Regions from separate parts of the Caballeronia sp. LZ062 genome, predicted to be linked through region 2. Evidence: predicted binding sites of a transcription regulator. Region 2 holds the regulator's gene; each other region holds the start of a gene.

Region 1 (8,004 bases), 300 kb from region 2:
CCGAAACCTGCATGCCCTGCTTCTGCGCCTTCGCGAGAATCTTGTCGCGGCGCAGTCCGGCGCCGTCGTCGCTCACTTCGATCACGATGTTGCCGCCGTGATGCGCCGCCGACAGCACGAGCTGGCCGGTCGCGGGCTTGCCCGCCGCGCGGCGCGCTTCCACGGTCTCGATGCCGTGATCGAGCGAGTTGCGCACGAGGTGCGTGAGCGGATCGATGATGCGCTCGATCAGGCTCTTGTCCAGTTCGGTCGCCTGACCGAACGTGACGAGTTCCACGTCCTTGCCGAGCTTGCCCGCGATATCGCGGACGAGTCGCGGGAAGCGGCTGAATACGTAATCCATCGGCATCATGCGGATGGACATGACGGCCTCTTGCAGGTCGCGCGCGTTGCGCTCGAGCTGCGCCATGCCGTTGAAAAGACGGTCGTGCAATGCAGGATCGAACGTGCTCGTGGTTTCGGCGAGCATCGCCTGCGTGATGACCAGTTCGCCGACCAGGTTGATGAGCTGATCGACCTTCTCCACGCCGACGCGAATGGAGCTGCCTTCCGCCGATGCTGCTGCGGCCGGGCGCGCTTTCTTCTCGGCGTCGCCCGTGGCGGCCTTCGCTTGCGTGTCGCGTGACGGGATGGCGGCAGCAGCTTGCGTTTCCGCATTCGCCGCCGCCTTCGCCGCTTCTTCTTTGTGCTGCGCCGCGGATGCGGGCGCTTCCTGCGCCTGCGATACGGGCGGCTCTGCCTGTAGCGTGTGTTGCTTGACCTGCGCCGGCTCGGGCGCTGCCGACGGCGCAATGTGATGCGCGTCGCCGCGGCCGATCGTGATTTGCGATTCGTCGATCACGAAGCAGCACACGGCCACGATGTCGTCGGATGAGACGTCCGAATCGAGCCAGAGCACGAGTTCGGCGTCGGTCTTTTTCTCTCCGACGATACTGCCCAGGTTCCCCAGCTCCTCGGTCAAGGTCGCCAGGTCCTTCTCGCCCACCCCCCGTAGCGTAATTTTCAGGTGGGGTCCTGCTTCCGCCGCCGGCGTGCCGGCCGCGGTTCCCGCATTCGTTGCATTCGTTGCGCCGTCGGTGACTTCGAAGGCGCCGTCCCAGTTGCCGTCGTCCTCGATGGCTTCGGCGGCTTGCGCGATCACGTGCGCGGGCGGCGCGTTCGGGCCTTCGTAGGCCGGCGTCACGTCCACTTCGCCGACGACCGGCAGCGTGACCGGCTCCTCGACGACAGGCGCGCTCGCCGGCGCGGCGTCTTCGTTCTTCAGGCGTTCGAGCTTCGCGCAGATCGCGGCGGCGGCGGCCGCATCCGGCTCGGCGCTCGCGCGATACGCGGCGAGCTGGTCCGAGAGCACGTCCTTCGTCGCGAGGAACGTGTCGATCATGTCGCGGCGAAGCACAAGCTCGTTGTTGCGCGCGCGATCCAGCAGCGATTCGAGAATGTGCGTCGTCTCGGTGAGCGCGGTGAAACCGAACGTCGCGGCGCCGCCCTTGATCGAATGCGCGGCGCGGAAGATGGCCGCGAGATCTTCGGGGTCCGGATTCGCGATATCCAGGACGAGCAGCAGTTGCTCCATCTGCGCGAGCAGTTCATCCGCTTCGTCGAAGAAGGTTTGATAGAACTGGGTAATGTCGAGTGTCATGCTTGATTCACCGTCGGCGCGTGCGCGCGAGTTATCTTGGCTTTGGCTGTTCGCTTCAGTGCTGCGTATCTTCGGAGAGCGCGGCGACCACTTCGGTCAGCAGGTCCGGATCGAGCGGTTTCTCGATCCAGCCCGTCGCGCCCGCTGCGCGCGCCGCTTCCTTGAACGGCTCGCCGTCTTCCGTGGTCAGCACGAGAATCGGCGTCGCGCGGTAGGCGTGGTTCGCGCGCAGCTCCGCGATCAGGTCGAGGCCGCTCTTTTGCGGCATGTGCTGATCCGTGAGCACGAGATCGAAACGCTCCGCGAGCGCCCATTCGAGCCCTTCGTTGCCGTCGGACGCCACCGTCACCTCGTAGCCCGCCGTCGTCAGCGTGGCGGAGAGGATCTGCCGCATGGCTGCGGAATCGTCGATTGCCAGAATGTTCTTGATCATGTGTCGCCTTTGGGTCTGCGCGTCGCTGCCTCTTGTCCGGATGACGGCGCAAACGTGTGGAGTCTTGAGCGTTTTTTATGCGGATTTGCGCGGCACTTGCTTATTGCTTCGACGCGCCGGGCACGATCCGGCCCAAAAGCGGCTTCGCACCGGGCGAGAAGTCGTCCGTCGCGTTGTCGAGCGTGGCGGCCGAGCCGCCGTCGTCGCGCAGCATCGACGCTTCCGCGCGGTGATTCAGCACGATGATGCTGATGCGCCGGTTCTCGGGATCGAGCGGGTTTTGCTTGTTCAGGTTTTGCGTGGACGCGAGGCCGAGCACGCGCAGCACTTTGGCTTCGTCCATGCCGCCCGCGACCAGTTCGCGCCGCGACGCGTTCGCGCGGTCCGCGGACAGTTCCCAGTTGCTGTAGCCCTTCTCGCCGCCCGCGTACTTCACGGCGTCGGTATGGCCCTGCACCACGATGCGGTTCGGCACGTCGTTCAGCGTCCGGCCGATTTCGCGCAGGATGTCGCGCATGTATGGCTGCACGCTATTGCTGGACAGCGCGAACATCGGGCGCTTCTGCGTATCCACGATCTCGATGCGCAGGCCCTGCTGTGTCGATTCGATGCGAATCTGCTGCTTGAATTGATGCAGCGTCGGATTGGCTTCGAGCGCGGCCATCAGCTTCACCTGAAGGTCGTGAAGACGCGCCTGTTCGCGCCGCTCAAGCTCGCCCTGCGCGGCTTTCAGCAGTTCCTCGTCGGCTTTCGCGGTCGGGCTCTGCGCGAATTGCGTCGTGCCGTCGGAACCGCGCGCCGTGCCCGGATCGTTGCTCGAAATGTCGCGCCCGCCGCCGGTGATGATGCTGTTGTCCATGCCGACGCTCTTGCCGCCGACCATCGCCGCCTTGAGCGGCATGTTGAAGTATTCCGCGATGCCGCGCCGCTGCACGGGCGAAGTCGACGAGAGCAGCCACATCAGCAGGAAGAACGCCATCATCGCGGTCATGAAGTCCGCGTACGCCAGCTTCCATGCGCCGCCGTGGTGGCCCTTGCGGCCCGCCACGATGCGCTTGATGAAGATGGGACGGTCTTTTTCGCTGCTCATCGCAGGGCTCCGGTCGGGGTCGCGAAAACGAGGCGCGTCACTTCGCCTTCACCCGGCGCACGTGCTCTTCGAGTTCGGAGAACGACGGGCGCTCCGTGGAGAACAGCACCTTGCGGCCGAACTCGACGGCAATTGCCGGCGCGTAGCCGTTCAGGCTCGCGAGAATCGTCACCTTGATGCACTGGAACATCTTCGTCTGCTCGGCGACGCGCTGCTCCGCGACGCTCGCGAGCGGTCCGATGAAGCCGTACGAAATCAGAATGCCGAGGAACGTGCCGACGAGCGCCTGCGCGATCATCTCGCCCAGAATGGCGGGCGGCTGGTCGGCAGAGGCCATCGTGTGCACGACGCCCATCACCGCCGCGACGATGCCGAACGCGGGCATGGCGTCGCCGACCTTTTGCAGCGCCAGCGCGGGCGCTTCGCCTTCGACGTGGTGCGTCTCGATCTCTTCGTCCATGAGACTTTCGATTTCGAACGCATTCATGTTGCCGCCGACCATGAGCCGCAAATAGTCGGTCATGAACTCGACGATGTGATGGTCCGCGAGCAGCTTCGGGTACTGGCTGAAGATCGGGCTCTTGTGCGGATCTTCGATGTCGGATTCGAGCGTGAGCGTGCCTTCCTTGCGCGCCTTCGCGAGCAGCACGTAGAGCAGGCCCATCAGCTCCATGTACACGTCCTTGTTGTACTTGGAGCCTTTGAAAAGCGTGGGAATGACGAGCAGCGTCGACTTGATCGTCTTGACGCCGTTGCCGAGTATGAAGGCCCCGATGCCCGCGCCGGCGATCATCAAGATTTCGACCGGCTGTACGAGCGCGCCAAGATGGCCGCCTTCGAGCGCGTAACCGCCGAAAACGGACAGCAATGTCACGAGCGTTCCAACGAAAATCAGCACTGTCGGGTCCTCAGGGTTCGAATGCGGAAATGACCGGCGTCGATGCGCGGTTATGTCTGTTTACGGCACCCGGCTGGAAAACTTTGGCGGGGGCTTTGGGACGTGGGGCGACGTGCGGCTCGCAGCGAATCTGGCTTGTTTGTCGCGAGAGCGAGCCGTTTTGCGTCTTTGCTCGGGCGGGGGCGGCGCCCTCAGCCGATCTGTTCGACGGGCGCGTCGGCGAGCAGCATCGCCGCGAGCGCCGGGCTCTTGTCCTTGTCGGAGAGCGAAGCGAGGATCGTGTGGTCGTCGAAACGAAAGCGGCACAGCACATGGCTCGACGCCGCGACCTTCACCGCCTGCGCGAGTGTCAGCGACGACACGAGAGCGGCCACTTGCTCGGACAAACCGAGCCGATGCATCGCCGTAACGCGGTCTTCCTGAAGCAGCCGCTGCGCGAGCAGCACGTACGACAGATTCACCTCGCGAATTTCCGCGAGCGTGCTCATGGTAGTGGCCGTCATCTTTCCCCCGAGTCGTTGCGTGGCTGGTCAGGCCTGGCGGGAAACGTTTGCCCGAATACGCCTGCTGGCGACACTTCCGGCCCCGCTCGTGATGTCGGGCGATTCTCCCGCAATGCGCCGGGCGCGACTATCGGACAGACCTGCCGACGCGACGACGGCGTTTCGCCCGAATTTCTGTAGGAAGAATTCGTACATGCGAGGCCGTGGCCCCTGCGCGGCGACAAACGCTGTTATCGGCAGCGGCATCCCGGACTTTAGCCAGCGCCGGGCACGCGGCCTGCTATGGGGTGCCTCGCCGCTCGCATTACCTGCCGGAATGGTCCCCTTCGACCGCTTGGCTGCAATTTCTGACTTCGTAACAGCCGGTGTTTCGCGCTGTAACAAGGTTAAGCGATTGAAAAATGACGTGAAATGCCGCTCTCGATCCCGATAATGAACGTAAGGGATAACCCGGTCGAGAGCCGGATCGATCTTTGGGCGGCGTCAGCGACACACCGCAGCCCGCCCGACTGGCAGCGCGCCATGCTCGACCCGAGCCTGCGCTGCCCACACAACAGCTTGCATGACCCGCAACCGGCGCCGACCGCGCCGCGACGGGCCACTCAGGAGAGTCACGTTATGCGAATCGCACAAATTGCACCGTTGCACGAAGCAGTTCCCCCGAAGTTTTACGGCGGCACTGAGCGCGTGGTGTCCTACCTCACGGACGCGCTCGTCGACCTCGGCCACGATGTAACCTTGTTCGCAAGCGGCGATTCGCAAACCCGCGCGACGCTCGATGCGGCCTGGCCGCGCGCCCTGCGACTCGATCCCACGATCCGCGATCCGCTCGCGCCGCACATGCTGCTGCTCGAAACGGTCCGCCGCCGCGCGCACGAGTTCGACGTGCTGCACTTTCACCTCGACTACATGCCGTTCCCGCTGTTCACGCAACTGGACACGCCGTTCGTGACGACGCTGCACGGCCGTCTGGACTTGCCGGAATTGCAGCCGATCTTCAACACGTTCACGAAGGCGAACGTCGTTTCGATCTCGGACAATCAGCGCGGGCCGCTGCCCCAGGCCAATTGGCTCAACACGGTTTATCACGGGCTGCCGGACGATTTGCTGACGCCGCAGCCGCACAAAAAGCCCGAATATCTCGCGTTTCTTGGCCGCATTTGCCCGGAAAAGCGCGCGGATCTCGCCATCAAGATCGCGGCGCAAAGCGGTCTGCCGCTGAAGATCGCGGCGAAGGTGGACAAGGTCGACCAGGATTATTTCAAGTCGACTATCGAGCCGCTGCTGTCGCAGGCGCACGTGGAGTTCATCGGTGAGATCAACGAGGCGCAGAAGCCTGAGTTCCTATCGGGCGCGAAGGCGCTGCTCTTCCCGATCGACTGGAACGAGCCGTTCGGCCTCGTGATGATCGAAGCAATGGCGTGCGGCACGCCGGTGATCGCGTTCAACCGCGGTTCGGTGCCCGAAGTCATCGATCACGGCGTGACCGGCTTCATCTGCGAAGACGTGCCGGGCGCGGTCGGCGCGCTGCATCGCATCGACGAGCTGTCGCGCACCGAGATTCGTGCGCAGTTCGAGCGCCGCTTCAGCGCAAAGACGATGGCGCAGAACTACGTGGATACGTACACGGCCATGCTTCAGGCCGCTAAGCGCCCGGTGCTGCGTCAGGTCGCCGTTGGCTGACTCTGCGCGCCTTGTCGCTTCGAATGCCGCCCGAGGGGCGGCATTTTTTTCGCCTTGTTCTTTGCGCCGTGTGCTTTTGAACAAGGAGAAATCCGAAGATCGCTGCTTTCGGCATGCAATGCCCGTGAATCGACTAATTTTGACAGTTTGGAAAAACAGCCGCCCTTAAACTGCGCTCGGCAAGGGCAATCGGCTTTCTTGCGTCAAATCAAAGGTCTCTCACATTTCACGAAGGCAGAATCATGCATTTGTCGAAGCGTCTCGGCGCTGAAATTTTCGGTACTTTCTGGCTCGTGCTGGGCGGATGCGGAAGCGCCGTGCTGGCCGCAGGCTTCCCTCACACGGGCATCGGCTTCGTGGGCGTATCGCTCGCGTTCGGCCTCACCGTGCTCACCATGGCTTACGCGATCGGCCACGTGTCCGGCTGCCATCTGAACCCGGCGGTGAGCATCGGGCTGGCAGTCGCGGGGCGCTTTCCCGTGCGCGACCTCGGGCCGTACATCGTGGCTCAGGTGGTGGGCGCAACGCTCGGCGCATTCGCGCTCAAGCTGATCGCCACTGGCATGCCTGGCTTCGATCTGATCGCGAGCGGTTTCGCGGCGAACGGCTTCGGCGATCATTCGCCGGGGCACTACACGATGTTCGCGGCGCTCGTCTGCGAATTCCTGATGACGTTCTTCTTCCTCTTCGTGATTCTCGGCGCAACCGACGACCGCGCGCCGAAGGGCTTCGCGCCGATCGCCATCGGCCTGTGCCTGACGCTCATCCATCTGATTTCGATTCCCGTCACGAACACGTCCGTGAACCCGGCGCGCTCCACCGGTCCGGCGTTCTTCGTCGGCGGCTGGGCGCTGGATCAGCTGTGGCTGTTCTGGATCGCGCCGATTGCGGGCGCTATCGTCGCGGGCATGTTGTATCCGCTGCTGGCATCGGATTCCGAAGCACGCAAGATGGCGGCCGTCGCGCAGTAAGTCGCTGGGTCGGTCATGTAAAACGGGCGCTTCGGCGCCCGTTTTCTTTTGCACTCGACGCGCGCGGATTGCAAGCGCGCGACAGTTGTAATGGCGAATTACGCAGCATGCTTATTATTTCTCCCGCGAGCGTGCGCTCCAGAGCGAAAAGCCTCGCCGGACAAGGCCTTTGCGTATGGTACCGGCGTGGAAAACGGCTTACGCGCCCCTTGCACACGGTAACAAGTCGTCGAAGCGTGTAAGACAGCCGGCGCTTACATTGGACTCATGCGACACACGTCGCCTTCCAGGAGAAACACCATGAAGCGCATCGTCACTCAATTGCTCGTCGCGACCGGCCTTGTCATCGGTGCTGTCGGCGCGGCAGAGGCCCATACCGACCTTCACGTGGGCGTTTCGCTCGGCGCGCCGGCCTATGCTGCTCCCGCGCCCGTGTACGTGCGGCCCGCCGCGCCGGCGTATCGCGCGCCGTACTGGCGCCATGAGGAACCGCGCTGGCATCGCGACTACGGTCACGACAACGGGCGCTGGAATCGCGCGGGCTGGGACCATGGTCACTCGAACGACTGGGGCCGCCGCGGATAACAGATCGCGCCGCGCGAGGCTGTGAGATAGTTAGCGCGGCGACGCAATGTCGTCGCGTAGATCGAACAGCTTGCGCAGCTGATGCGCGACGCCCGCCTCGAAGTTGTTCCCGATGCGCGGCACATTCGGCAGACGCGTGATCAGATCCGGATTCGCGTTGTTCATCATGAACGGATGGCCGGCCGTCTCCAGCAAGTCGATG
Region 2 (8,004 bases):
TTTCTGATCAAAAGCGCGTTCTGCATTCCGCGCGAGGGCTCGCCGTTCGTGCCGCAGGACGACGAAGTGCCGGCACTGCTGTCCGCTCTGTCCGCGCGCGCCACCACCGAACTGCATGAGGTCCGCTTTGGATAAGTTCGTGCTCGACCAGGCTGAAGGCCTGAGAAGGCTGCTCACGCGTGGCGGTTCGCGCGTGGTGGCGGTGGCGGGTGGACCGGCGGGCATCGGCTGTACGTCGGCGGTCGTGAATCTGGGCGCGGCGCTGTCCGTGCATGGCAAGGACGTGCTCGTGATCGACGAGCGCCAGAACGCGGGATCGGTGACGCGCATGACTGGGATGTCCGGCGCGGGCGCGCTCGCCGCGGTCATGTCGGGCCGCGAGGCGCTGCAAGACGCCGTGACGCGCACGCCGTTCGGCTTCTCGCTGATCGCCGCGCCGCGCGACGAACGCATCAGCCACGACGTTGCGCAGTGCCGAGCGCTGCTCGACGGACCGGCGGACATCGTGCTGATCGACGCGCAACTCGATCGATACGGCGCGCTCTCGTCGCTCGCGGCGCAGGCGCATGACTTTCTCATCGTGACGCGGGTGGCCGCGTCCGCGATCACCGAGGCGTATGCGTGCATCAAGCGTCTGCACTACGCCCATGCGATCGGCCAGTTCCGCGTGCTCGTCAATCACGTGCAGAACCCGGCTGACGCGGCGGTCGCGTTCGACAACCTGTCGGGCGTCGCGAGCCGGTATCTGGCCGTGTCGCTCGTGCAGGCAGGGTATGTGTCCGAGGATGCGCGCGTCACTCGGGCGAAGGAGCTCTCGCGCTGTGCGGTGGAAGCGTTCCCGGCGACAGCCGCGGCGCGCGACTACCGGCAGATTGCGGCGGAGCTTCTGCATTGGCCGATGCGTCCCGCGCCGTCTGAGCGCGAGACGCAGGTCCGGAATGACGCGCGGTTTTCGGTTGGCGAGGCTGACAAGGGCGGACGGGACACGGGGCGCATGGCGTCGATGTTTTCCAGTCATGCATTGACCAGTACGGCGTCGATGTGATCAAGATTAAGGTGACTCAGATGTACAACGCCCAAGGCAAACTCTCACAGTCGGACGTTCTGACGAAATATGCGCCGCTCGTTCGACGGCTGGGACTTCAGCTCGTCGCCAAGATGCCGGCGAGCGTCGACCTCGACGACCTGATTCAGGCCGGCATGATCGGCCTTCTGGATGCGGCGAGCCGCTACAAGGAAGATCAGGGTGCGCAATTCGAAACCTACGCGAGCCAGCGCATTCGCGGCGCGATGCTCGACGAACTGCGCGCCAACGACTGGCTGCCGCGCAGCATGCGCAAGACGTCGCGCGAAGTGGAATCGGCGGTGCACAAGGTCGAGCAGAACCTCGGCCGCGCCGCGAGCGAGACCGAGATTGCCGAGCACATGAAGCTGCCGCTCGACGAGTATCAGTCGATGCTGCAAGACCTGCACGGCAGCCAGCTGATCTATTACGAAGACTTCGACCGCTCCGCCGACGACGAGCCGTTCCTCGACCGCTATTGCGTCGACCGTTCGGACCCGCTGTCCGCGCTGCTCGACGACAGCCTGCGCGGCGCGTTGATCGAAGCCATCGACAAGCTGCCGGAACGCGAGAAGCTCCTGATGAGCCTCTACTACGAACGCGGCCTGAACCTGCGCGAAATCGGCGCGGTGATGGAAGTGAGCGAATCGCGCGTGTGTCAGCTGCATAGCCAGGCGGTCGCGCGTCTGCGCGCCAAGCTGCGCGAGCAGTCGTGGACGAGCGTCGAGGCGTGACGCGCTAGCCGGCCTCGAAGTCTCGCGCTTCGGCGAACACCGTTTTGCCGATGCCGAGGCTTTTCGCGCGATACATGGCGCGGTCGGCGGCGCGCAGCACGGCGTGGATGTCGGCGGGACGCGTTAGCCGGCCTCGAAGTCTCGCGCTTCGGCGAACACCGTTTTGCCGATGCCGAGGCTTTTCGCGCGATACATGGCGCGGTCGGCGGCGCGCAGCACGGCGTGGATGTCGGCGTGACGCGCTAGCCGGCCTCGAAGTCTCGCGCTTCGGCAAACACTGTTTTGCCGATGCCGAGGCTTTTCGCGCGATACATGGCGCGGTCGGCGGCGCGCAGCACGGCGTGGATGTCGGCGTGACGCGCGTCGGCGGTGCTCGACAGCATGCACGCGCCGATGCTCGCGGAGACCGAGACGGCCCGCCCTTCCACCGACGTGATGGACGCGAGCGCGGCGTGAATGCCTTCGGTGATGGCGAGCACGGCGGAGCGGTTCTGCGCATGATGCGCGAGCACCACGAACTCGTCGCCGCCGAGGCGCGCCACGGTGTCGCTATTGGGCATGCGGCGGGCGAGCACGTCGGCGAACTGCTGCAACAGCAAGTCGCCAATGGCGTGGCCGTAGGTATCGTTGACTTCCTTGAAGCCGTCGAGGTCGATCAGAAGCAGCGCGGTGTCCTGCGCTGCGGCCTCCATCGTGCGATTGACGATGTGTTCGAGCGCGTAGCGGTTGGCGAGGCCGGTGAGCGGATCGGTCGATGCCTGGCGCGCGAGATGGCGATTGGCATTGCCGAGACGATCGACGAGCACGGTCAGGTACACCGATGCCGCCAGCACGCTCAGCGCGAGCCCGAGCGCAGCGGACAGGTTCGCGTTCCACCACGGTTGCCACAGCGCGAGTGCGGCGATCACGGAGATGGCCGTCGCGCTCGAGACGGCGAGCGTGCGCTTGCCGTAGCGGCAGCCGGAGCCGATCAAAAACCAGAACACCACCCACAGGAGCGGCAGCGCGCTGTCGCCGCCAGCGGCGAGCGCCGCGCCGACGAGCGCCTGATCGGCGATCGTCGTGATCATGAGCCGCTTCGTCGATGGCGACGCCATGCGGCTGACGATGAGCAGCGTGACCGCACCGTACAACACATAGAGCCCGACGATTTGCGCAACCAGCGACGCATCGCGCGACGGAAAGCGCCACGCATAGCAAGCGTAGGCGAGGAGAACGACGGCGCCCAGCACGACGCGCAGCGTGGCTTGTTCGCGTTCGGGATGCCGAAGCGCCGCCCACGCGAAGGCATGAGGCCAGCGTGGCGGGTGGTGGGCGTGCTGCATGTGAACCCCTGGTTTTTTCTTTTGCTTTGTGCTCGCGCGGCCGCGATGGACGCGGTTGGCCGTAGGGTTAACGGCAGAGTGCGTGCGGGGCTTGAGTTTCGTGGGGGGATTGTCGTTGATGCGACAGATGTGCGACTTGGCGCGCCCGGCTGGGATCGAACCAGCAACCCCTGCCTACGGAGAAGTCGCGACGAACTGCGAGGTCGTCGGCTGCGAGGCAGGCTGCGTTACCTTTGAGCCTCGGTGGAGGAAAGGCCGACAGGTTAGAACGATTAAACATCGCAGGTAGCCTGTTTAAACGCCGACTTCGACATCACCTTGCTTGTTGTGGGCTATGGTTCGGCTCATACCGACGCGACAATGCAACTCTACGACTTTCGCTCGGCCGCGTTAACTCCGGCACCGGGCAAATTGATGGCCTGTCATTTGCTTACTCACAGGACTCAACGCCCCGTCTCAATTAGTGCTGGGCACCCTGGGCTGTTCCCACATAGCGTTATTAAGTGCTGCGCTCCTGTCGGGTTGTCCTCGACGGACCGGCCGGACACTCGCTGGTGACTTCGCAACCCCAAGATGGTAGACACTCGGACTCCCGCTCAGCGCAGCAAGATCATGCGCGCCGTTCGCACAAAGAACACAGGGCCGGAACTGCTCGTGCGAAGGACGCTGCACCGACTGGGATATCGGTATCGTTTGCACGTTAAGGAGCTTTCGGGATCGCCGGACATAGTGTTCGCCGGCAGAAAAAAGCTAATCTTTGTGCACGGTTGCTATTGGCATGGTCACTTCTGCAAGAAAGGCGCTCTTCCGAAGTCCGGTCTTCAGTACTGGGCCCCCAAGATCGGAGCTAACCGGCTGCGGGACGAAGCAAATATTCGTTCGTTGACGGCTGATGGATGGGCGGTTTTGACGCTGTGGCAGTGCGAACTCAACGATGCAAACTGGTTAGAGACGAAGCTTATCTCCTTCCTCGGAGCCCCGAAAATTCGATCGACAACTTGACCGCAATCCGGTAGGATTCCGTCTTGGATATTTCGCTTGAACAGGGGAAGAGATTGACGATGAGCCGACCATTAGGTATTGATTTGTTCGCGGGTGCTGGCGGCCTATCGCTCGGGTTCGAACAAGCAGGCTTTGACGTAGTCGCTGCCGTCGAGATCGACCCGATTCATGCCGCGGTCCATGAGTTCAACTTCCCTCACTGTGCTGTGATCCCGCAAAGCGTCGAGCATCTTACGGGTTCGCAAATCCGGAGTGCTGCCGGCATCGGCAAGCGGAAGATCGACGTAGTCTTTGGAGGCGCTCCTTGCCAAGGGTTCTCGCTTATTGGGCAACGCGCTCTCGACGATCCGCGCAACGCACTCGTCCGACACTTTGTTCGCCTCGTACGTGAATTGGACGCTGAGACATTCGTTTTCGAGAACGTCAAAGGCATCACGGTGGGGAAACATGCACAGTTCCTTCAGGAGCTAATCGACGAATTCTCGAGCATCGGCTATGAGATTCGCCTTCCTTGGCGAATCCTCAATGCAGCGCACTTCGGCGCGCCGCAACATCGTGAACGTCTCATCCTGATGGGGTGCAAGAGAGGTCGAAATCTTCCGACCTATCCGGAGCCAATGTTCCGCCCCGCTGGCTCGCGTGCTGATTTACCCACGCTTCCTGAGGGGCCGTCTTGCTACGACGCACTGGAAGATATTCCCGACGCGGAACAGTTCCCGGAACTCAATAGCTCGGATTCAGTGAGAGTGAAGTGGGGCAAGGCCAGCGCTTACGCGAGGCCTTTGCGCGGTTTGATTCGTGCTGATTGGGATTTCTCGTACAAGCGTCAGTTCAACCCGGGCTTGCTGACGAGTAGTATGCGGACTGATCACACGGAAATTTCTCGTCGAAGGTTCAAGGCTACGGGCGAAGGGGAAGTCGAGCCGATTTCACGTTTCTTTAAACTTCCGAGCTCAGGAGTAAGTAACACGTTGCGCGCTGGTACCGATAGCGCCCGCGGCGCCTTTACCTCCCCCCGGCCAGTGCACTACAAATACGCGCGCTGCGTGACCGTGAGAGAGATGGCGCGCCTGCATGGATTTCCGGACTGGTTTCGCCTGCATCAGACGAAATGGCATGGAGCCCGGCAGATCGGAAACGCAGTGCCTCCGCCGCTTGCTCGCGCAGTGGCCGCCCAGGTAATGACCGCCCTTGGTGTGCAACCTGTCGTACCGGACGAAGAGATGGAGCTTGGCAATAGCGGGCTGCTGCGAATGGACATGGGGCAGGCAGCGAACCATTTCGGCGTACCTGTAGTCATCGGCAAACGTGACAAGAAGGGAGCGCCGAAGCGTAAGCAATGGGACGAAAGAACTACGGTGCGCGTGCCTGCTGAACAGCTGGTGCTATATCCCTTTGACGCTGGGACAGAGCTCGTATGACGCTTCTTCTGCGAGTTCAAGTGCAGTGAAGTCCGCTAACTCGTCGCGCCTAACGGCCTTGAACTCTGCAATGTAGATACCTGAGGCCACGGAAGTCATTGCAATAGGAACGACAAGATCAGTATTCGTCTCGCTAAACGCCGCCTTGACCTGTTGGATCACTTGCTCCTCTAATATTCGCTGATTCTTCTTCTTAGCCTCAGCTGTAATGATCAACTGCTGCACGTCGCCGTTTTCATCGACATAACTTGCCGCGAACAGCGCATCGACCTCGCAAAGTCTGAGCTTGATCCCTATCTGCAAATGGTTCAGCTCAATAACTTTGAGAGGGGAGCGCAGTGCAAAGTGAGTCTCTACAACCGCCAGTTTCACTGCGACTTGAATAAGGTAAGTCTCGTCATCTCTTCCGAGCGCCTTGGTCGCTAAAGGCATTGAGATGCTCTGTATCCTATGCGACCAGACGCCCTTGTGCCAGCCGAATCGATTTGGAAACGGTTCAATCTGACCAGGTTCATACGGCACGAACTCGAAAACGTTCCCGTAGCCCGTGACCTGTCGACCTCCATAGCGAAGCTGCTTCAGTCTCTCGGGCCACATGTTGGATGCGCCGTGACCACGGATGATGTCCTTCATAAAATTCGCCGGATTTTTCTCGGACAGTGTTGAGCCTTTGTTTTGTCTGCACCAGAGAATCGCCTTCACAACATCATCGTTAGTGACTACGCTTCGAGACAGCGACCTGGTTGCTGGGTTCCAAAGTGTGTCGAAGATGCGGTCGATGACGTCTGGTTTTTGAGATCGCGCCATTTTCTAGCCCTTGCCGGCGAGTTGTAGACGGGCGCTACTTTATCAAGTGTTTGTCACACGCCGCCTGGCGGGCCAACCCAGCGTCTGAATACGCAGTCATGCGGCGATGCCAAATCGGGCTAGCGATTAGCGAGACACTCCAACGCGCCGTCTCGCCTCAACGGCCGAGAAGCGGTAGACGCGGAACGGAAGCTACTTGTGCTTTGGCGCGCCCGGCTGGGATCGAACCAGCAACCCCTGCCTTCGGAGGGCAGTACTCTATCCATTGAGCTACGGGCGCTTCGGCGGGAAGCCTTGCGAGTGGGTGCCAGAGACGGCATGCAAGGCCCATGCGAATCCGAGAGGATACCCGGTTTCGGCGAATCCGTCCATCGCGCGGGGTTGGACGCCGCGCGCGAAGCCTCACACGATTCGGGTAAACGCCCGCGCCACCGGCCCCGCCGCCCCGCGCCTTCCGTTAAGCGTTCCGTCTATAATCGTCCGTGCCCTCGGCGACGCAGGGCCGAAGCGGTAGCTGTCACGCTGTCACTGAACCGACTCACCTAAAAAAACGGGAGACGAGACAAGCATGAGCGAAGCACCCCACGGAGCCCCGATCAAGACACCCGGCCAACTCATCGCGGCGGTTATCGCGGGGTTCGGCATTCCCGTCGCCATCATCGTTCTGCTTGCGGTCTACGTCGACAACACGACGCGCACCGGCGCGGGCACCAATCTCGACGCATCCGTCGAACAGAGAATCGCGCCGGCCGCGCAAGTCAATATCCGCGACGCCAACGCGCCGCGCGTCTACAAAACCGGCGAGGAAGTCTTCAAGGCCGTGTGCTCGGCCTGTCACGCCGCTGGCACCGCCGGCGCGCCCAAGTTCGGCGATGCCAGCGCATGGGCGCCGCGCATCGGCGAAGGTTACGACACGCTCGTCCACAACGCACTGAACGGCAAGGGCGCGATGCCCCCGCGCGGCGGCACCAGCCCCGACGACTACAGCGATTTCGAGATTGCGCGCGCCGTCGTCTACATGGCGAACAACGGCGGCGCGAAGTTCGACGAGCCGGCGCAGCCCACGCCGGGCGCTGCGGCATCGGCATCGGCGCCGTCGTCTGCTTCCGCGCCGGCGGCGGCTTCCGGCGCAGCGGGCGCCAGCTCGACCGAAAACGCCCAAGCCGCAGCCGCCGTCGCGGCACTCGCTTCCGTGCCGCAGGCGGCATCGGCTCCGGCGGCGGGCGCGCAAAGCGCCGATGCATCCCAAGCCGGCAAGGCGCTCTACGAACAGGTCTGTCAGGCGTGCCACGCGGCGGGCGTGCTCAACGCGCCGAAGTTCGGCGACAAGGCCGCTTGGGCGCCGCGTCTCAAAGACCCGATGGACACTATCTACAACTACGCGCTGCACGGCAAGGGCGCGATGCCGCCGAAGGGCGGATCGAACGCGTCGGATGCCGACGTAAAGGCCGCCGTCGATTACATGGTGAACGCCGCGAAGTAACGCGAGAACGCAGAAGCGTTAGTTCTTCTGCAACATCGCCTTCAGCATCGCCATGCGATCTTTGGGCGAGAGTGGCGCTTCTTCGGGCGTCGGCGGCGGGGCGTCGTCGAGCAGCATCTCGGGGATGAAGCGCGACGGCTCGCATACCACCGTCTCGCGCGCGCGCTTT
Region 3 (8,004 bases), on a different contig from region 2:
CACGAGATCGAACGGTTCGGCGCTGATGAGAAGCTTGCCCGCCGCGATGCGGCTCAGGTCCAGCAGATCGTCGACGAGCCGCGCCTGCAACTGCACATTGCGTTCGATAGCGTCGATCCCGCGTGCGGTCAGGCCGGGATTCGCGTTCTCCTGCTTGAGCAGGAACAGCCACGATTGCATTGCGTTGAGCGGCGTGCGCAGTTCGTGCGACACCGTCGCGAGAAAAGTGTCCTTCAGCTGGCTCGTGTGCTGCGCTTCGAGGCGCAGCAGCCGCTCGTTCGTCAGCAGCCGGTCGCGCTCCAGTTCGAGCGTCTTCTGGCGCGTAATGTCGATGGTGATGCCGTCGAAGCGCAGCGGCTTGCCTTGCTCGTCGACGTGCGTGCGGCCCTTGGCGCGAATCCACCGGATCTCGCCGGATGGCGACACGGTCCGGTATTCGACGTCGTATGGAATGCCGTGCTGCACCGACTGCTCGACCGCCACGCGCGTCTTGTTGCGGTCGTCGGGATGAACCCTCGCGTAGAACAGCTCCATGCCCACGCCTGCATTGGCCGGCAGCCAGAAGTGCTCTTTGCACTTCGTATTCCAGATGATGCGGTCGAACGGAATCGGGCAATGGAACGTGCCGATGTCCGCGGCTTCGATCGACAAGTGAAGGCGGTGCCGTTCCTCACGCAGGCTTTGCGCCGAGCGCAGCGTCTCCTCGACGTCGGTGATCATGCCGACCCATTCGAACACCGCGCCCTGTTCGTCGTGCGTGCCGGCGGCGCGCACCTGGCAGCGCCGGTGCGTCGATGAAGCGGCATGCCACACGCGCACGTCCGCGCGATAAGGCGTGTTGGTCGCGAGCGACTTCGCGAGCGCCGCCTGGGCCGTCGCGCGGTCGTCCGGATGAATCATCTCCACCCAGCCGTAATCCCGGTGCTCCTCCCACGGCTGGCCCGTGTAGCTCTCCCAGGACGGCTGCGGCGCGACGAAGCGCCCCATCGCGTCGCAGACGTATGCCACCGCGCTCGCCACCGTCACCAGCGCGCGATACCGCGATTCCAGGCGCATCCGATCCAGCTCGACGTTGCCGGGGTTGCCGACGTCGATCGTGGCGCCGACCCAGCGGACGATCGCCCCGTCGGTGCGGCGCATCGGACTTGCGAGCGAGCGCATCCAGCGATAGGTGCCGTCCGTCTGCCGGAAGCGATGGTCGATGGTGTAGTCCGTACCGCTGGCGACGGATGCCGCCCAACGCGCGAGCGTGTTCTCGCGGTCGTTCGGGTGCAGCAGGGCTTCCCAGGCCCGCCCGAGCAAATGCTGGTCCGGCGCGGTGTGCTGGAACGCGACGCTCGACAGGTAATCGACCGTGCCGTCAGGCCGGGCGGTCCAGACGATGAGCGGCATGACCTCCGCGAGCAGCCGGTAATCGGTCAATTGTTCGTCGGAATCGGAGAGAGGCGGGCCTTCGACGGGACGGGCGCTGCGCTCGCGCGAGCCGGGCACGCTGCCTTGTGCCGGCAAGAGTGCGGACTCGGCGTCCGGCTGGGCGACGAGAAGCACGGCCGGCGCGCCGTATGCGGCATTGCCCGTGGCATCGCCGAGAGGACGGAAGTCGAAGCGCCACGGCTGGATGCCACCGGGCATCGATTCGTCCGCTACATGTTCGATCGCGCTGGCAACACGGCCCCCGGCGAGTGCTTGCCTTGCGGCGGACATGAGCCGGGCGCAGGCATCTTCGCGGGATGGCTCGGGAAGCCTGGCGCGAATGACGGACAGAAACGGCTCGGCGTCGAGATCGGCCGGTGGCCAGCCGAACTGCTGCATGAACCGCGTATTGGCCTGGACGATGGTCAGGTCTGTCCCGAGAACGGCACAGAACGCTGGATTCGCGTCCAGCAGTGCAAGCGTCAATGCGTGGTCGTGAGCGTGCATGCGTATGACTGGTACTCCAGAGTGCAACGATGGTCCGGACCGGACGGGTTCGAACGACCGTCAGGGCGTTGTCGCTCGCACTAACGATGCAGCCGGAAACGTCTTATTTTAGACGAAGGCGCAATACTCCGAATGCCGATCGTCGTGTGTCGACCAGCGCGCGAAACGGCTTCACGAACGCGATCTGCATGCGACGAGCGACCGCGATGTATTGGGGCCGGTTTGCTCGAGGCTCGCCATCTGCATCGGCGCATGCATGTGATGCGTCGCGAAAATCGTTCCCGTTCGTGGCTGGGCTCGCGTACCTAAAGAGTCGGCCTGCTGTGGCCGTTAAGAGGTCTGCAGCTTTTCAACGCGTCTCGCATCGACCGCGCAAAGCATGCAAATAGCAAGTGCGGCAACGCGCTCCGACGGACGTACGAAGGTGTCCAAACGTCGAGAGTGGCACTCCGGCGTGAAGCATCGATCTAACTATGAGCATTCGAAATTTGTCAGTATCAAGGAAGCTAGCACTCGCTTTCGGCACGGTCCTAGCTATTCTCGTGGTTCTCTCAGGGGTCAGTTACAGCAATCTCTCGCGGCTCACGCAAGCGATCGCGTGGAATGACCACTCCTACCAAGTCTTGCAGGCGGCCGACGAAGCGACGCTGTCGCTCGTCAACATGGAAACCGGGCTACGCGCGTTTGCCGTCAGCGCAGACGACGCAGTGCTCGCCCCGCTGAACGAGGGCAAGCAACGGTTTGCAGACCGCTTCGACGCATTGCGGTCCCTCACCGCCGACAACGCTCGGCAGCAAGAGCGCCTGAAAGTTCTCGGCGAACAGGAGCGGCAGTGGTACTCGACCGTTATCGAACCGATGATGGCGACCCGCCGTGCGGTCGCCGCCGGCAACGGTTCGCTGGACGACTTCGTCAAGAACTTCAAGTCGCAGTCCGGCAAGCCGCAAATGGACCAGATGCGTGCAACGCTCAAGGACTTTCGCGACGCGGAAGCGGTGCTGCTCGCTCAGCGCAACGAAGAAGTCCAGCATCTGCGCAGCGTGACGGTGACCATCCTCGTCGTCGGCACCTTGGTGGCCGTGGCGCTCGCTTCGATGCTGGGGCTGTGGCTGACCCGCGCCATCTGCGTGCCGTTGCGTCGCGCCGTAGAGGCGGCTGACGGTATCGCGAAGGGTGATCTGACCGCGCGGATCGACGCCGACAGCGCCGACGAGCCGGGCATGTTGCTGGCGGCGCTCGCTGCCATGCAAGCGAATCTCGTCAATCTGCTCACGCAGATCCGGACCAGCTCGGATTCCATCGGCACGGCGTCGAGCGAAGTGTCGGCCGGCAACACCGACTTGTCGCAACGCACCGAAGAGCAAGCGGCATCGCTCGAAGAGACGGCGTCCAGCCTCGCGCAACTGACGAGCACGGTGCAGCAAAGCGCGCAGAACGCGTCGCAAGGTGCGCATCTGGCGGAGAGTGCCGCAACGACCGCGCAGACGGGCGGGGATGTGGTCGGCCAGGTCGTGTCTACGATGTCGGAAATCTCGGACAGTTCCGCGCGTGTCGCCGAGATCATCGCGGTCATCGAAGGCATCTCGTTCCAGACGAACATTCTCGCGCTCAACGCGGCAGTGGAAGCCGCGCGCGCCGGCGAGCAGGGGCGGGGCTTCGCCGTGGTCGCCACGGAAGTGCGCACGCTTGCTCAACGAAGCGCCGCGGCGGCCAAGGAGATCAAGGCGCTCATCGAGACCTCGGTCGAAAAGGTCACGGCGGGTACGGAGCTCGTGGATCGCGCGGGGAACACCATGAAGGAAATCGTCACGTCGATTCACCGTGTCAACGACATCATGAGCGAGATTTCTGCCGCGACGACCGAACAAAGCCGGGGGATCGAAGAGATCAATCGGGCGGTTGCACAGATGGACGATGTAACGCAGCAAAACGCGGCGCTCGTCGAGCAAGCCGCGGCAGCGGCGACGTCGCTGGACGATCAGGCGCGCCGCCTCGGGCTCGCAGTGTCCGCTTTCAGGACGCATTGATGAAAGGAGCCGGCCGCATCTTTCCTGACAGGCCGGCCCGCCTAAAAGCAGGGGCGTTCGTGCCGATAACACGGTAGCCGAATGCAACCAGGCTTCCGTCAAGACTTGGCCCGCGATTAGGCGGGCCTTTTTCGTGGCGAGCAGGCAGCAAGCGCTGCTCGATGCTTTCGATGGCCGGCGCGCGCATCTGCCCATGCCGCGCACGACTTGTTTCCCGCACATTGCAGCACAGTAGAGAGAGAAGGATTCGCAGATGGAAAAGAAGGATATGCGTCTGCTGGTGGTCGATGACCTGACCACCATGCGCAGCTTGATTCGAAAGATGCTGAAGGCGATCGGTTATCCGATTATCGAGGAAGCAGTCGACGGCGTGACAGCACTCGAGAAGCTCAAAGCGCAGCGGTTCGACCTGGTCATCACTGACTGGAACATGCCGAACATGGACGGGCTTACGCTCCTGCAGGAGATTCGCCAGTCGGAAGAACTTGCAGACATTCCGGTGCTGATGGTGACCGCTGAAACCCGCCGCGAAAACGTCGTTGCGGCGATTCGCGCGGGGGCGAGCGGCTACGTGGTGAAGCCGTTTTCGGAGGCTGCGCTGGCCGACAAACTCGCCCAGATTGCACCGCTCCCCAAAAGCGAAGCACCGGTCGATCGCGGTGCGTCCGTGTTCGGCGCGGTCTTCAGTTGACCGCGCAACAGCCATTCACACTTTGTTTCAAACTGTTGCAATTTGCCTGGAGCCTTGCTGGGCAAGGCTTTCCGGCGGAAAGCGACGCTTCTGGCGCGGGTCGGGGCCGCTCGCATGGTAAAGGTTTCAACGCTGGCACCGTTAGAAGGAATACAAGCCACGAGGAACCCAAGCATGAAGATTCAGACGAGCAACAGCGCAGACACGTCGCGTGAAATTTCGGTCCGGCGCGCAGTTCGTAGCGCCGACATTGCCAGCACGGACAAGCAGGAACAAACCGTCACCGGAGCGAGTTCGGCGGTGCATGTGTCGTCGACTGCCGCGTTAGCGTCGGGCCCATCGGATATCGATACAACCAAGGTCGAGTCCATCAAGGCTGCGCTCAAAAGCGGCACCTACACGATCGATTCGGCGGCTGTGGCGGACGGCATGCTGAACACCGCACGAGAACTCCTGCGGGCGGCCTGAGCCTCTCGTAACCGAGAGTGATGCAGCGGCACGGTGAACGTCGCCGCTGTCTTCGCGGACTTTCGAACACTTCACGGACGGGATGCGGTCGCGGCCGGCACAGCGGATGGTGCGAGTTCTTGCGCTGTGTCGTCGGAACGGCGGCCTTTATTGCCACGGTGCGCAGACGGTCGTTTGGCCAATGCGCCAGTGCCGAGGTCATGCTCGGTACGCTCGCCGATACCTTCCTCGCGATCTCCAACGGGCGTCGGTCGCGGACCAGCCGAGCGGCTCGGCGCCGGATTCGTCAGCTCGCCATCGTGCGAAGTGTCCGGCCGCGTTTCGTCGATTAGCGATGAAGGCGAGCGTCAGACAGGAGGCGCTGTCGTTCGCGGAGCTTCTGATTCTGGTCTTGCTGCTCGACAGATGTACAGTCAGGTTTTGACGCCCAGCGATGGCCTGCGGCCTTGGCCCGCGCAGGGAAAGAGTTCGCTTATGGGCCGACACCGACGGATTCGGTCGCAGCCGTCTACGCAGTGGCAACGAGTCGGTCGATCACGGGCCTAGCGGCTTCATCACGCATCTACTTCGTCGATTCGTTCACCGGCGGCGAAATGGCTGCGTAGCGCGCCTGAAACACCTCATCGATGACGACGGAGGCGGTGCGTACATGCAACGGCGCGCCGTAAGGAACGGTACTGCAATAAGGATCGCGCAGTCATAGCCGTCGACTCCGCGTTGGGTCACGTCTCTGCGCTACAAACAATGCTTCTCAAGCATTGCGTCTGCCTGTTCGATCCGGCGTGCGAAGGCTGCCGAAGCGCTGATGCGATTTCGGCAAGCTCTTGCGTATAGCCCCAAAGCCCATACAGCCGAGTCCCTAACGTTAGACCTGTTCGTATCCGGTGTTGTCCAGGTCGCGCTCGTTTCCACTACATCAAGAGCGTCCGCTGTGCATTCCGCGCCCTCGCGACGTACGCCATCACGCAAGCATCCCTCGCCATCATCGTCCCGCTGACCCGCATCGACCATGTGCAGGGTTATCCCCCATCGGCCGGCCCATCAAAACATGTAATCATATATATGAATTTCATGGAGACGATCATGCAGGCGGATGGCCGATTGCCCCGTTATCAGCGGTTGCGCGACGAAATGGTGGCCCTGATCGCGGCGCGTCATTGGCGCCCCGGCGAAGCCATCCCCACCGAGCAAGCACTCGCGCAAAGCTACGGTCTCGCCGTCGGCACGGTCAGAAAGGCCGTCGATCTGCTTGTCGCAGAAGGTCTCCTCGAACGGTTCCAGGGAAGGGGGACGTTCGTCCGTCGCGCAAATTTCGACGGTTCGCTGTTTCGTTTCTTTCGCTTTCAAACGCGACAAGGCGAACGGCGCATCCCGGAGAGCCGGATACTGCGCCGCGAGGTCGTCGACGCGCCCTCCGCGGTGGCGGCGACACTGCAAATATCGCGCACCGCACGCGTGATTCAAATGTCCCGTGTGCGGCTGATCGACGGCGTACCGATGCTTGCCGAAGAAATCTGGCTTCCCTACGCCCGCTTTGCCGCGTTCGCGAAGATGGATCTGCAGGACATCGGCGACCTCCTTTACCCCGTCTACGAGACACAGTGCAATCAGATTGTCGCGTCCGCCACGGAAACGCTGACGGTCGAAGCCATCGACGCACGGCACGCAAGGCTCCTGAAAATGCAGCCGGGTGCGCCCGCCGTCGTGATCGAGCGTCTTGCGCTCGGCTACGACCGGCAGCCGCTGGAGTGGCGCCGTTCGCGTGGTCCCGCCAGCGAATTCATCTATCAAGCGGAGATCCGCTAGTGATCGAACGCTAACGGCAACGCGTTGTTGTGCACACAAACCGGCGACGGAGAGACGGCATGTTCAACTGGTTCAAGGAAATATCGGGCAATGAACGCAGGACGTTCTGGGCATGCTTCGGCGGATGGGCGCTAGACTCGCTCGACGTGCAGATGTTCAGCCTCGTGATTCCGGCGATCATCACGGAGTGGTCGATCAGCCGTACGCAAGCAGGGCTGGTCAGTGGCGTCACGCTGGTTGCATCGGCGCTGGGCGGATGGATCGCCGGCATGCTGTCGGACCGGTTCGGACGCGTGAGGACGCTGCAATGGACGGTCGCGATCTTCTCCGTGTTCACCTTCCTGTGCGCGTTCGCGCAGAACTATCCGCAATTCCTCGTGCTGAAGACACTGCAGGGTTTCGGCTTTGGCGGCGAGTGGGCGGCAGGCGCAGTGCTGATGGCCGAGACTATCCGCAACGAACATCGCGGCAAGGCAATGGGCAGTGTGCAGAGCGCATGGTCCGTTGGCTGGGGCGCAGCGGTGTTGCTCTATGCGCTGATGTTTTCGCTGGTGCCCGCAGCCACGGCGTGGCGCGTGATGTTTGCAATCGGCATCATTCCCGCGCTTCTGATTCTCTATGTCCGACGCGGCGTGCAGGAGCCGGGCACGTCGGTGCAAGCCATGCAGTCGGCACGCGACGCGCGAGTGCGCCGCAATGCGGACCAACCCGCCGTGGCCGGCATCTTCTCGACGCAGATGCTTCGCATGACGTTGATTGGCGCACTGCTCGGCGTCGGCGCGCACGGCGGTTATTACGCGCTGATGACGTGGTTGCCGACGTTCCTGAAGAGCGAGCGCCATCTGTCCGTGCTCGGTACCGGCGGTTATCTCGCCGTGGTGATCGTTGCGTTCTTTTGCGGATGCCTCGTCAGCGCCCAGTTGCTGGATCGGATCGGTCGGCGAAAAACCATCCTCACATTCGCGATCTGCTGCGTGATCACGGTGGTCGCGTATCTGTTTCTTCCGCTCGGCAATACCGCGATGCTGTTCTTCGGCTTTCCGCTGGGCTTCTTCGCGGCGGGCATTCCCGCGAGCATGGGCGCGCTTTTCA
Region 4 (8,004 bases), on a different contig from region 2:
CGCGCGACGCCCGCCTGGCGGGAAAAGTCGCGACGCCTCGCTTCTTCATTGAAACCGGAAACGCTCAATTGCCGTTCAAGCTGCCGACCACCGCCACCGCTCCGTTCTGTCCATCCGAAGTCAAAGGCTCCGTCATTGTTGCGCCGGGTACGCCGCTCTGGAAAAAGCTGCTGCAATTCGCGGGGCCGGGGCTGCTCATCTCCATCGGCTACATGGACCCCGGCAACTGGGCGACGGATATCGAAGCCGGCTCGCGCTACGGCTATAGCCTGCTGTTCGTCGTTGTGCTGTCGAGCATCGCGGCGATGGTGCTGCAATGCCTCTCGATGCGCCTCGGCATCGTCACGGGCCGCGATCTCGCGCAGTTATCGCGTGAACGTTACGCAAAGCCCGTCGCCAATGCGCAGTGGATGCTCGCGGAGTTGTCGATCATCGCGTGCGATCTTGCCGAAGTGCTCGGCGGCGCGCTGGCGTTTCATCTGCTCTTCGGCTGCTCGCTGATGTGGGGCGTGATCCTCACGGCATTCGACACGCTCATCGTGCTCGGCCTGAAGGGCAAGAATTTCCGCGATCTGGAAGCGATCATGCTCGGGCTTATCGCGACGATCGGCGTGGGTTATATCGTGGAACTGGCGCTCGTCAAGCCGCACTGGCCGTCCGTCGCCGCGGGACTCGTGCCCTCGTTCAGCGTGCTGTCCGAGCGCGAACCGCTCTATCTCGCCATCGGCATTCTCGGCGCGACCGTGATGCCGCATAACCTTTATCTGCATTCGTCCATCGTGCAGACGCGAGTGGTCAGTCGCGAGCCGAAAGATATCGCATCGTCTATCAGGCTTTCGCGGCTCGATACGATAGCGTCTTTGATCCTTGCGCTTCTGATCAACGCGGCGATCCTTATTCTTGCCGCTTCCGCGTTTCATGCCACGGGGCACACGCAAGTCACTGAAATCGAAGACGCGTACAAGCTGCTTGCGCCCATCGTCGGCAGCGGACTCGCCGCGATTCTCTTCGCCGTGACGCTCTTCGCCTCGGGGCAAAGCTCGACGTTCACGGGAACCATCGCGGGGCAGGTCATCATGGAAGGCTTTCTGCGCCTGAAGATTCCGTGCTATCAGCGGCGCTTCATTACGCGGGCGCTTGCACTCGTGCCTGCACTGATCGGCGTCTATATGCTCGGCAACGGCGCGGTCGGCAAGCTGCTCGTCGCAAGTCAGGTCGTCTTGAGCCTGCAATTGCCGTTCGCGCTGTATCCGCTGATTCGCATGACAAGCGACCGCGCACTCATGGGCAGCTTCGCGAACGCTTCGCACACGAAGGTCATCGCGTGGCTGCTCTTCGTGGTGATCAGTGCCGCGAACATCTGGCTCGTCGTGCAAACCGCGACGGAGTGGTTCGCGTAAGCGCGAGGCTTACGCGAACACCTTACTTGACGACGGCAACCGGCGTATTCGATTTCGCCGCGACAGCAGCGGGAATCGCGGTATCGGCGGGCAAGGCCTGATCGACCGTCGTGCGTCCGCCATCGCGGAAGAACGCGAGTTCCGCAGCTTTGTTCAGCACGAGAATGCTGATACGCCGGTTCGTCGGCTCGTCGATGACATCCTTGTTGAGCGGCAGTGCGTCGGCGAGGCCCCGCACTTGCAGCACCTTTCCTTCGTTCATGCCGCCTGCGACCAGCGCGCGCCGCGCCGCGTTCGCACGCTCGCTCGACAACTCCCAGTTCGAATAGCCTTTCTGATTGCCGGAGTAGGGCACGGCATCCGTATGGCCCGCAATCGACACGCGATTGTCGACGTCGTTCAGCGATGCACCGATGTTCGACAGAATCGTCGTCACATAGCTTTCGAGCTTCGAGCTGCCCGATGCGAACATCGGGCGCTTCAGCGAATCGACGATCTCGATGCGCAAGCCCTCGCTCGTGATCGCAATGCGGATCTGGTCCTTGAACGCCCGCAATGCTGGCGTATTTTCGATCAGCGCCGTGAGCTTCTGCTTAAGTTGTTGCAGGCGCTGCATGTCGTCGACGGCGACGGCCGCGCGCGCGACGGAAGGCGGCACGGGCTGCGTCTGGCTCTTGTTGGCTTCGCCGGGGCGCGAGCTGGACAAATCCTTGCCGCCGCCGTTGATGACGCTCGTGTGCGCGGACGCGCCGCCTTCGTTGCCGAAGAGCGCGGAAAGCGGCGTGTTGAAGTATTGCTCGATGCCTTCCTTGTCGTACTTCGACGTGGAGCCGAGCAGCCACATCAACAGGAAGAAGGCCATCATCGCGGTCACGAAGTCGGCATAGGCGATCTTCCATGCGCCGCCGTGATGGCCGCCGTGGCCGCCGCCCTTCTTCTTGCGACGCACGACGACAGTGGGCGCGAGCACGGATTGCAACGGGTCGCGCGACGGTCTTTCAGCCATGAACGATGCTCCTTATTGTGCGGACGCGGATCAGGCCGACTTCGGCGACTTGGTGGCGCGCACGGCGTCGTCCAGTTCCTTGAAGCTCGGACGGTCCGCGGTGAAGAGCACCTTGCGGCCGAACTCGACGGCGACGGTCGGCGCGTAGCCGTTCATCGAAGCGAGCAGCACGGACTTCACGCACTGGAACGGCTTGGCTTCGGCGGCGCCCTTCGCGTTGAGCAGGTCCGCGACCGGGCCGATGAAGCCATACGCGAGCAGAATGCCGAGGAACGTGCCGACCAGCGCACCGGCGATCATCTCGCCGAGCACGGCGGGCGCGGCGCCGACCGAGCCCATCGTATGCACCACGCCCATCACCGCGGCGACGATGCCGAACGCGGGCAAGCCATCGGCCATCTTCTGAATGGCGTTCGCCGCAACCGCGCTTTCCGAGTGGTGCGTCTCCAGCTCTTCGTCCATCAGATCCTGCAATTCCAGCGCGTTCACGTTGCCCGCCGACATCATGCGCAGATAGTCCACGATGAAGTCGAGCAGGTGATGATCCGCCATCACGTGTTCGTACTTCTGGAAGACGGGGCTCGACTCGGGCGCGTCGACGTCGGCTTCGAGCGCCATCATCCCTTCCTTGCGGGCCTTTTGGAGCAGTTCGTAGAGCAGCGCGATCAGCGAGAGGTATTTCTCTTTGGTGTACCCGCCGCCTTTGAAGATCTTCGGCAGTGCCTGCAAGGTCTTCTTGAGCGTGGACGTCGGATTCGATACGACGAACGCACCGATGGCGGCGCCGAAGATACACAGCAATTCAAAAGGCTGAACGAGGGCCGCCAAGTGACCGCCGACCCCCATGAAGCTCCCGATGACGGAGCCGATGACGACCACCCATCCGATAACGACAAACATGATTTCTCCGCAAATGTCCGGGCGTTGCGAGCCGTGCGCGCTCGTCAATGAAACACGCACGGCTCGCAATGCATTGTCTGCATGATGCTGGGCTTTTTAACGGCGCGGTACACGCGGACATTAGGGTGGGGCACGCAAACATTTCAACGAGACGCGTCGCGAGGTAAAAGTTACGCGCCCGCTTTACGCCCGAGGTAATGGATTGCTGCTGTGCGCTTCGTCTACCATCGGCGCATGGACACGACATTGACGGAAGCGGCGCAGCGCGCGCCGACGCTTACGCCGGCCACGGTCGGCACGTTACTGCGCGAATGGCGTCAACGCAGGCGCATGAGCCAGCTCGATCTCGCGTGTATAGCGGACGTTTCGACGCGCCACTTGAGCTTTATCGAATCGGGGCGATCGGTGCCGAGCCGCGACATGCTGATCCGTCTTGCCGAGCAACTGGACGTGCCTTTGCGCGAGCGCAACGCGCTCTTCCTCGCAGCCGGCTATGCGCCGATGTATCGCGAGCGCGCGCTCGCCGACCCGCGACTCGAAGCCGCGCGGCGTGCCGTCGAGTTCGTGCTGAAAGGCCACGAGCCATATCCCGCGCTTGCCGTGGATCGCCACTGGACGATGATTGCAGCCAACGCTGCGCTGCAACCGCTCGTCGCATCGGCGGATGCGTCGTTGCTTGCGCCGCCGGTCAACGTGCTGCGCCTCTCGATGCATCCCCAAGGGCTCGCAAGCGTCATCGACAACTGGCACGAGTGGCGCGCGCATTTGCTCGCGCGGCTGCGTCGCCAGATCGAGGTGTCCGGCGACGTCACGCTCGCTGCATTGCTCGAAGAACTGGAAGCGTATCCTGCGCCGCCGCACGCAAGAGACGCCGAGCGCGGCGAAACCGATCTCGTGCTCGTGCCGCTGCGCCTGCGCACGGAACACGGTGTGTTGACGCTATTCAGCACGACCACGGTGTTCGGCACGCCCGTCGACATCACGCTGTCCGAACTGGCGATCGAAGCGTTTTTCCCCGCCGACGACGCCACCGCGCGCATACTGCATCAGGCGCACGGCGAGCGTCGCTGAACGTGCGGCGCGGAACCTGCCGCCGCTGCGCGAATCAATATTGAAAGGGAGAGCGACGCACGCGGCCTCGCGTGTCGGGTCGGTGCGATCGCGTCGGCTTTTTTCAACCAACGCAGAAGGCAGCCATGATTCAAACATTCGAACAATTGATCGGCGGCGAGCGCATGCAGTTTTGCGCCAGCATCGCGGAAGGCGGCGGGCCGCAGCGCGTCATCATCAGCCGGGCAGATTCGGCGGAATCGCTCGTGATCGTGCAGGCCGACGGCATCATCGGCACCATCCGCGCGGAAGTGGAAGCGCCCGATACGTTCGTCGCGGACGCGGTGCGCAAGGCGCAACAGGAAGCGTTGATCGAACGGGCGCTCGAAACCGGCGTCGTGCAAACCACGAGTCTGTAGCCTCATTCATATAACGATGCCCGCGCGGCTCGAAAGGCTGCGCGGGCATTGGCGTCATGCGGGCGCCGAACCGGCTGCTACATGCGCGGCTCGCCGTTCTTCGGGTCGGCCGGAACCAGCGGCATCGCGGAATCCGGGCCGTCCGGCATGTCGGGATCGTCCGGATTCGGCGCGGCGTCCGGGTCGAGCAGCTTGTCCGGGTCCGGTTCGACGGTTTCTTGCGGGGCCTGTGGCATGTTGGACATGATGCGCGTTCTCCTTGAAGTGACTTCGGTCCGTTCGCAACCTGTGTTCCCGGCGCGTTGAGCGATCACGCTATTTCGCTGCGCCTCGCGGCCGCTGCGCTGCTTCAGCGCTGTCCGCCGCCGCGCCGCTTTTCACGCCGCGCGCAATGATTGCCGCGCACGTCAGCACGCCCAGGGAAATCGCCGCCGACCAGCGCACGGCATCGACAATCTGCGCCGACGCCGCCACGCTTTCACCGTGGCCCGCCAACGCGCCGAATGCCGCCACGCCTATCGCGCCGGCCGCCTGCCGCGCGGTATTCAGCACCGCCGACGCTGTGCCCGCGCGCCGCTGACCGACGGTCCCCAGCAGCGCGGTCGTCATCGCGGGAACGGCTACGCCCATGCCGGACGGAATCAGCAGGAACGGCAGCAGCAGCGCGGCTGTCGGCGTGTGTGCATCGACGAAGACGAGCGCCCCGAAACCCGCCGCGTCGATGAGCGCGCCCGCGATCATCGGGCCGCGCGAACCGAAGCGTGCGACAACCGGACCGCTCGCCAGGTTCGACATCAGAAAGCCGCCCGTGAGTGGCAAAAACGCGAGTCCTGTCTGCAAGGGCGTGCGGCCGAGCACGCGCTGCAAGTAAAGGCTCAGCACGAACACGATTCCATAGTAGGTGAAGTTCACGCCGATGCCGAACAGCACCGCCGCGCTGAACGTGCGCTCGCCGAAAAGCGACAGCGGCAGCATCGGCGCGCGGCTTCGCCGTTCGACTGCGACGAAGGCGCCCGCCGCCGCGAGCGCGACCACGAACGCGCCGCAGGCCAGCGGATGCAGCACGCCGAGCGGCCGCGCTTCGATGACCGCGCCGACCAGTGCCGTGAGCGCCAAAATGGCGAGCACCTGGCCGCTCAAGTCGATGCCGCCGCCGCGCCCGTGCGACGGCGCCTTGTCCACCCACGCGAGCGTCGCCGCCATGCCGGCCGCGCAGATCGGCAGATTCACCCAGAAGATGCTGCGCCAGCCGAGGGCTTCGATCAGCAGTCCGCCGACGATCGGGCCCGCTGCAATCGACACCGCGCCCGCCGCTGTCCACAAGCCGACGGCGCGCGCCCGCACGCGCGGATCGTGGCCGCACGCGGCGTTGAGCAACGCGAGCGAATTCGGCAGCATCGCCGCCGCGCCGACGCCCTGAAGCGCGCGTGCCGCGATCAGTTGCGCCGCGTCGCGCGAAAAGGCGCACGCGAGCGAAGCGAGCGCGAACAGCGCGAGACCGATGATGAACAGTCGCCGCGCGCCGAGCCGGTCGCCGAGCGATCCGGCGGAGAGCATCAACGCGGCGAACGCGAGCGCGTAGGCGTCCACGGTCCATTGCAGACTCGCGACGCTCGCACCGAGATCATGTCCGATGCTCGCCAGCGCCACGTTGACGATGGACACGTCGAGCTGCGACACGACGAAGCCGACGCTCGTCGCTGCAACGACGCATAACTGACTGGAAGAGAGGTTCGAGTTCATGCCGCTCATCGTAGGCGCGTGGCGCGCGAGATGTTTCGGCATCGCATGAAATGAAAATGGCGCACGGCGAGAGCGTGCGCCATTGCTCGTCAGAGCCGGACGGTTGCGGCTTTTAGCGCGCGTCCTTGATGAAAAGCGCAGTGACCGCGCCGACGACGCACAGCGCGCCGACGTACAGCGCGGGCGCAGTCGGGCTCGATTTCATCATCAGCGAGACGACGATCGGCGTCAGTCCGCCGAACACCGCATACGCGACGTTGTACGAGAACGAGATGCCGGAGAAGCGCACGGCCGGCGGAAACGACTTGACCATCACGAACGGAATCGCGCCGATCACGCCGACGGTCAGGCCCGTGAACGCGTACCACGGCAGCAGCATCGAGGCATCGGCCGCGACTTGCTGGAAGAGCGTGTAGTACGAACCCGCCAGCAGGAACGCGCCGACGAAGAGCGTCTTGCCCGCGCCGATGCGGCCTGCAATCGCGCCCGCCAGCACGCAGCCGACCGTCAGGCACAGCGTCGCTGCGCAGTTCGCGATCAGCACCGTCGCCGGTGCAATGTGAAACTGCTTCTGCAGCAACGTCGGCGTCATCAGAATCACGACGACGATCGCCGCCGAAAGCATCCACGTCAGCAGCATGGAGACGATGACCGCGCGGCCGTGGTCGCGCAGCACTGCCTTGAGCGGCAATTCTGCCGCGAGCGACTTGCGCTTCTGGAGTTCGGCGAACACCGGCGTTTCGTGCAGCCAGCGGCGCAGATAGACCGAGCAGAGTCCGAACAGGCCGCCCAGCAAGAACGGCAGACGCCACGCAAAGCCGGCGACATCCACGGGCGAGAAGCTCTTGTTGATGGCTGTCGCGATCAGCGAGCCGAGGAGAATGCCCGCCGTAAGGCCGGCCGTGAGCGTGCCGCACGCATAACCGATGTGACGGCGCGGCACGTGTTCCGAGACGAACACCCATGCGCCCGGCACCTCGCCGCCGACCGCCGCGCCTTGCATCACGCGAAAGACGAGCAGCAGGACGGGCGCCATCAGGCCGATGGACGCGTACGTCGGCAAGAGGCCCATCAGGAGCGTCGGCACTGACATCAGCAGCACGGAGAGCGTGAACATGCGCTTGCGTCCGAGCAAATCGCCGAAATGCGCCATCACGATGCCCCCGAGCGGCCGCGCCAGATAGCCGGCGGCGAAGATGCCGAAAGTCTGCAATTGCCGCAGCCAGTCAGGAATGGACGCCGGGAAAAACAGCTGGCCGATGACCGGCGCGAAGAACACGAAGATGATGAAGTCGTAGAACTCGAGCGCGCCGCCGAGCGCGGCGAGCGCGAGCGTCTTGTAGTCGCCGCGCGTGAGCGCGCGGCCGGCGGCGTGCGACGCGCCGTCGAAAGGTGTTGCCTGCATCGAATGAGAACCCGTAATGAGAAAAGCCACGCGTGCGATCGAGCGACGCATGGGACGAGGCGATGCCCTGCGGGATGTCGG

The links. The regulator FliA, encoded in region 2, starts transcription of late flagellar genes. The targets are predictions, from matches to a motif close to CTAAAGTTTNNNNNNNNNNNGCCGNTA.
Region 1: the regulator FliA is predicted to act here: its motif matches at 4,121-4,147, upstream of motA (flagellar motor stator protein MotA).
Region 3: the regulator FliA is predicted to act here: its motif matches at 4,756-4,782, upstream of flgM (flagellar biosynthesis anti-sigma factor FlgM).
Region 4: the regulator FliA is predicted to act here: its motif matches at 3,404-3,430, upstream of motA (flagellar motor stator protein MotA).

What each region holds. Positions count from the first base shown of each region.
Region 1 covers NZ_JARTWB010000002.1:2,377,292-2,385,295, forward strand. The annotation lists gene cheA (chemotaxis protein CheA) at 1-1,639, opposite strand, end outside; gene P9239_RS17160 (response regulator) at 1,695-2,072, opposite strand; gene motB (flagellar motor protein MotB) at 2,173-3,162, opposite strand; gene motA (flagellar motor stator protein MotA) at 3,200-4,060, opposite strand; gene flhD (flagellar transcriptional regulator FlhD) at 4,252-4,563, opposite strand; gene P9239_RS17180 (glycosyltransferase family 4 protein) at 5,182-6,246, shown strand; gene aqpZ (aquaporin Z) at 6,489-7,217, shown strand; gene P9239_RS17190 (hypothetical protein) at 7,518-7,802, shown strand; gene P9239_RS17195 (Cof-type HAD-IIB family hydrolase) at 7,833-8,004, opposite strand, start outside.
Region 2 covers NZ_JARTWB010000002.1:2,680,753-2,688,756, forward strand. The annotation lists gene flhF (flagellar biosynthesis protein FlhF) at 1-135, shown strand, start outside; gene P9239_RS18555 (MinD/ParA family protein) at 128-1,045, shown strand; gene P9239_RS18560 (RNA polymerase sigma factor FliA) at 1,066-1,797, shown strand; gene P9239_RS18565 (GGDEF domain-containing protein) at 2,040-3,122, opposite strand; gene P9239_RS18570 (very short patch repair endonuclease) at 3,735-4,124, shown strand; gene P9239_RS18575 (DNA cytosine methyltransferase) at 4,148-5,545, shown strand; gene P9239_RS18580 (hypothetical protein) at 5,510-6,247, opposite strand; tRNA gene P9239_RS18585 (tRNA-Arg) at 6,557-6,632, opposite strand; gene P9239_RS18590 (c-type cytochrome) at 6,921-7,835, shown strand; gene P9239_RS18595 (UvrD-helicase domain-containing protein) at 7,854-8,004, opposite strand, start outside.
Region 3 covers NZ_JARTWB010000003.1:44,991-52,994, reverse strand. The annotation lists gene P9239_RS20410 (PAS domain-containing protein) at 1-1,920, opposite strand, end outside; gene P9239_RS20405 (methyl-accepting chemotaxis protein) at 2,463-3,947, shown strand; gene P9239_RS20400 (response regulator) at 4,201-4,638, shown strand; gene flgM (flagellar biosynthesis anti-sigma factor FlgM) at 4,813-5,106, shown strand; gene P9239_RS20390 (GntR family transcriptional regulator) at 6,190-6,912, shown strand; gene P9239_RS20385 (MFS transporter) at 6,972-8,004, shown strand, end outside.
Region 4 covers NZ_JARTWB010000001.1:24,756-32,759, forward strand. The annotation lists gene P9239_RS00095 (Nramp family divalent metal transporter) at 69-1,400, shown strand; gene motB (flagellar motor protein MotB) at 1,423-2,406, opposite strand; gene motA (flagellar motor stator protein MotA) at 2,437-3,306, opposite strand; gene P9239_RS00110 (helix-turn-helix transcriptional regulator) at 3,541-4,377, shown strand; gene P9239_RS00115 (hypothetical protein) at 4,503-4,775, shown strand; gene P9239_RS00120 (hypothetical protein) at 4,853-5,020, opposite strand; gene P9239_RS00125 (MFS transporter) at 5,091-6,527, opposite strand; gene P9239_RS00130 (MFS transporter) at 6,631-7,923, opposite strand.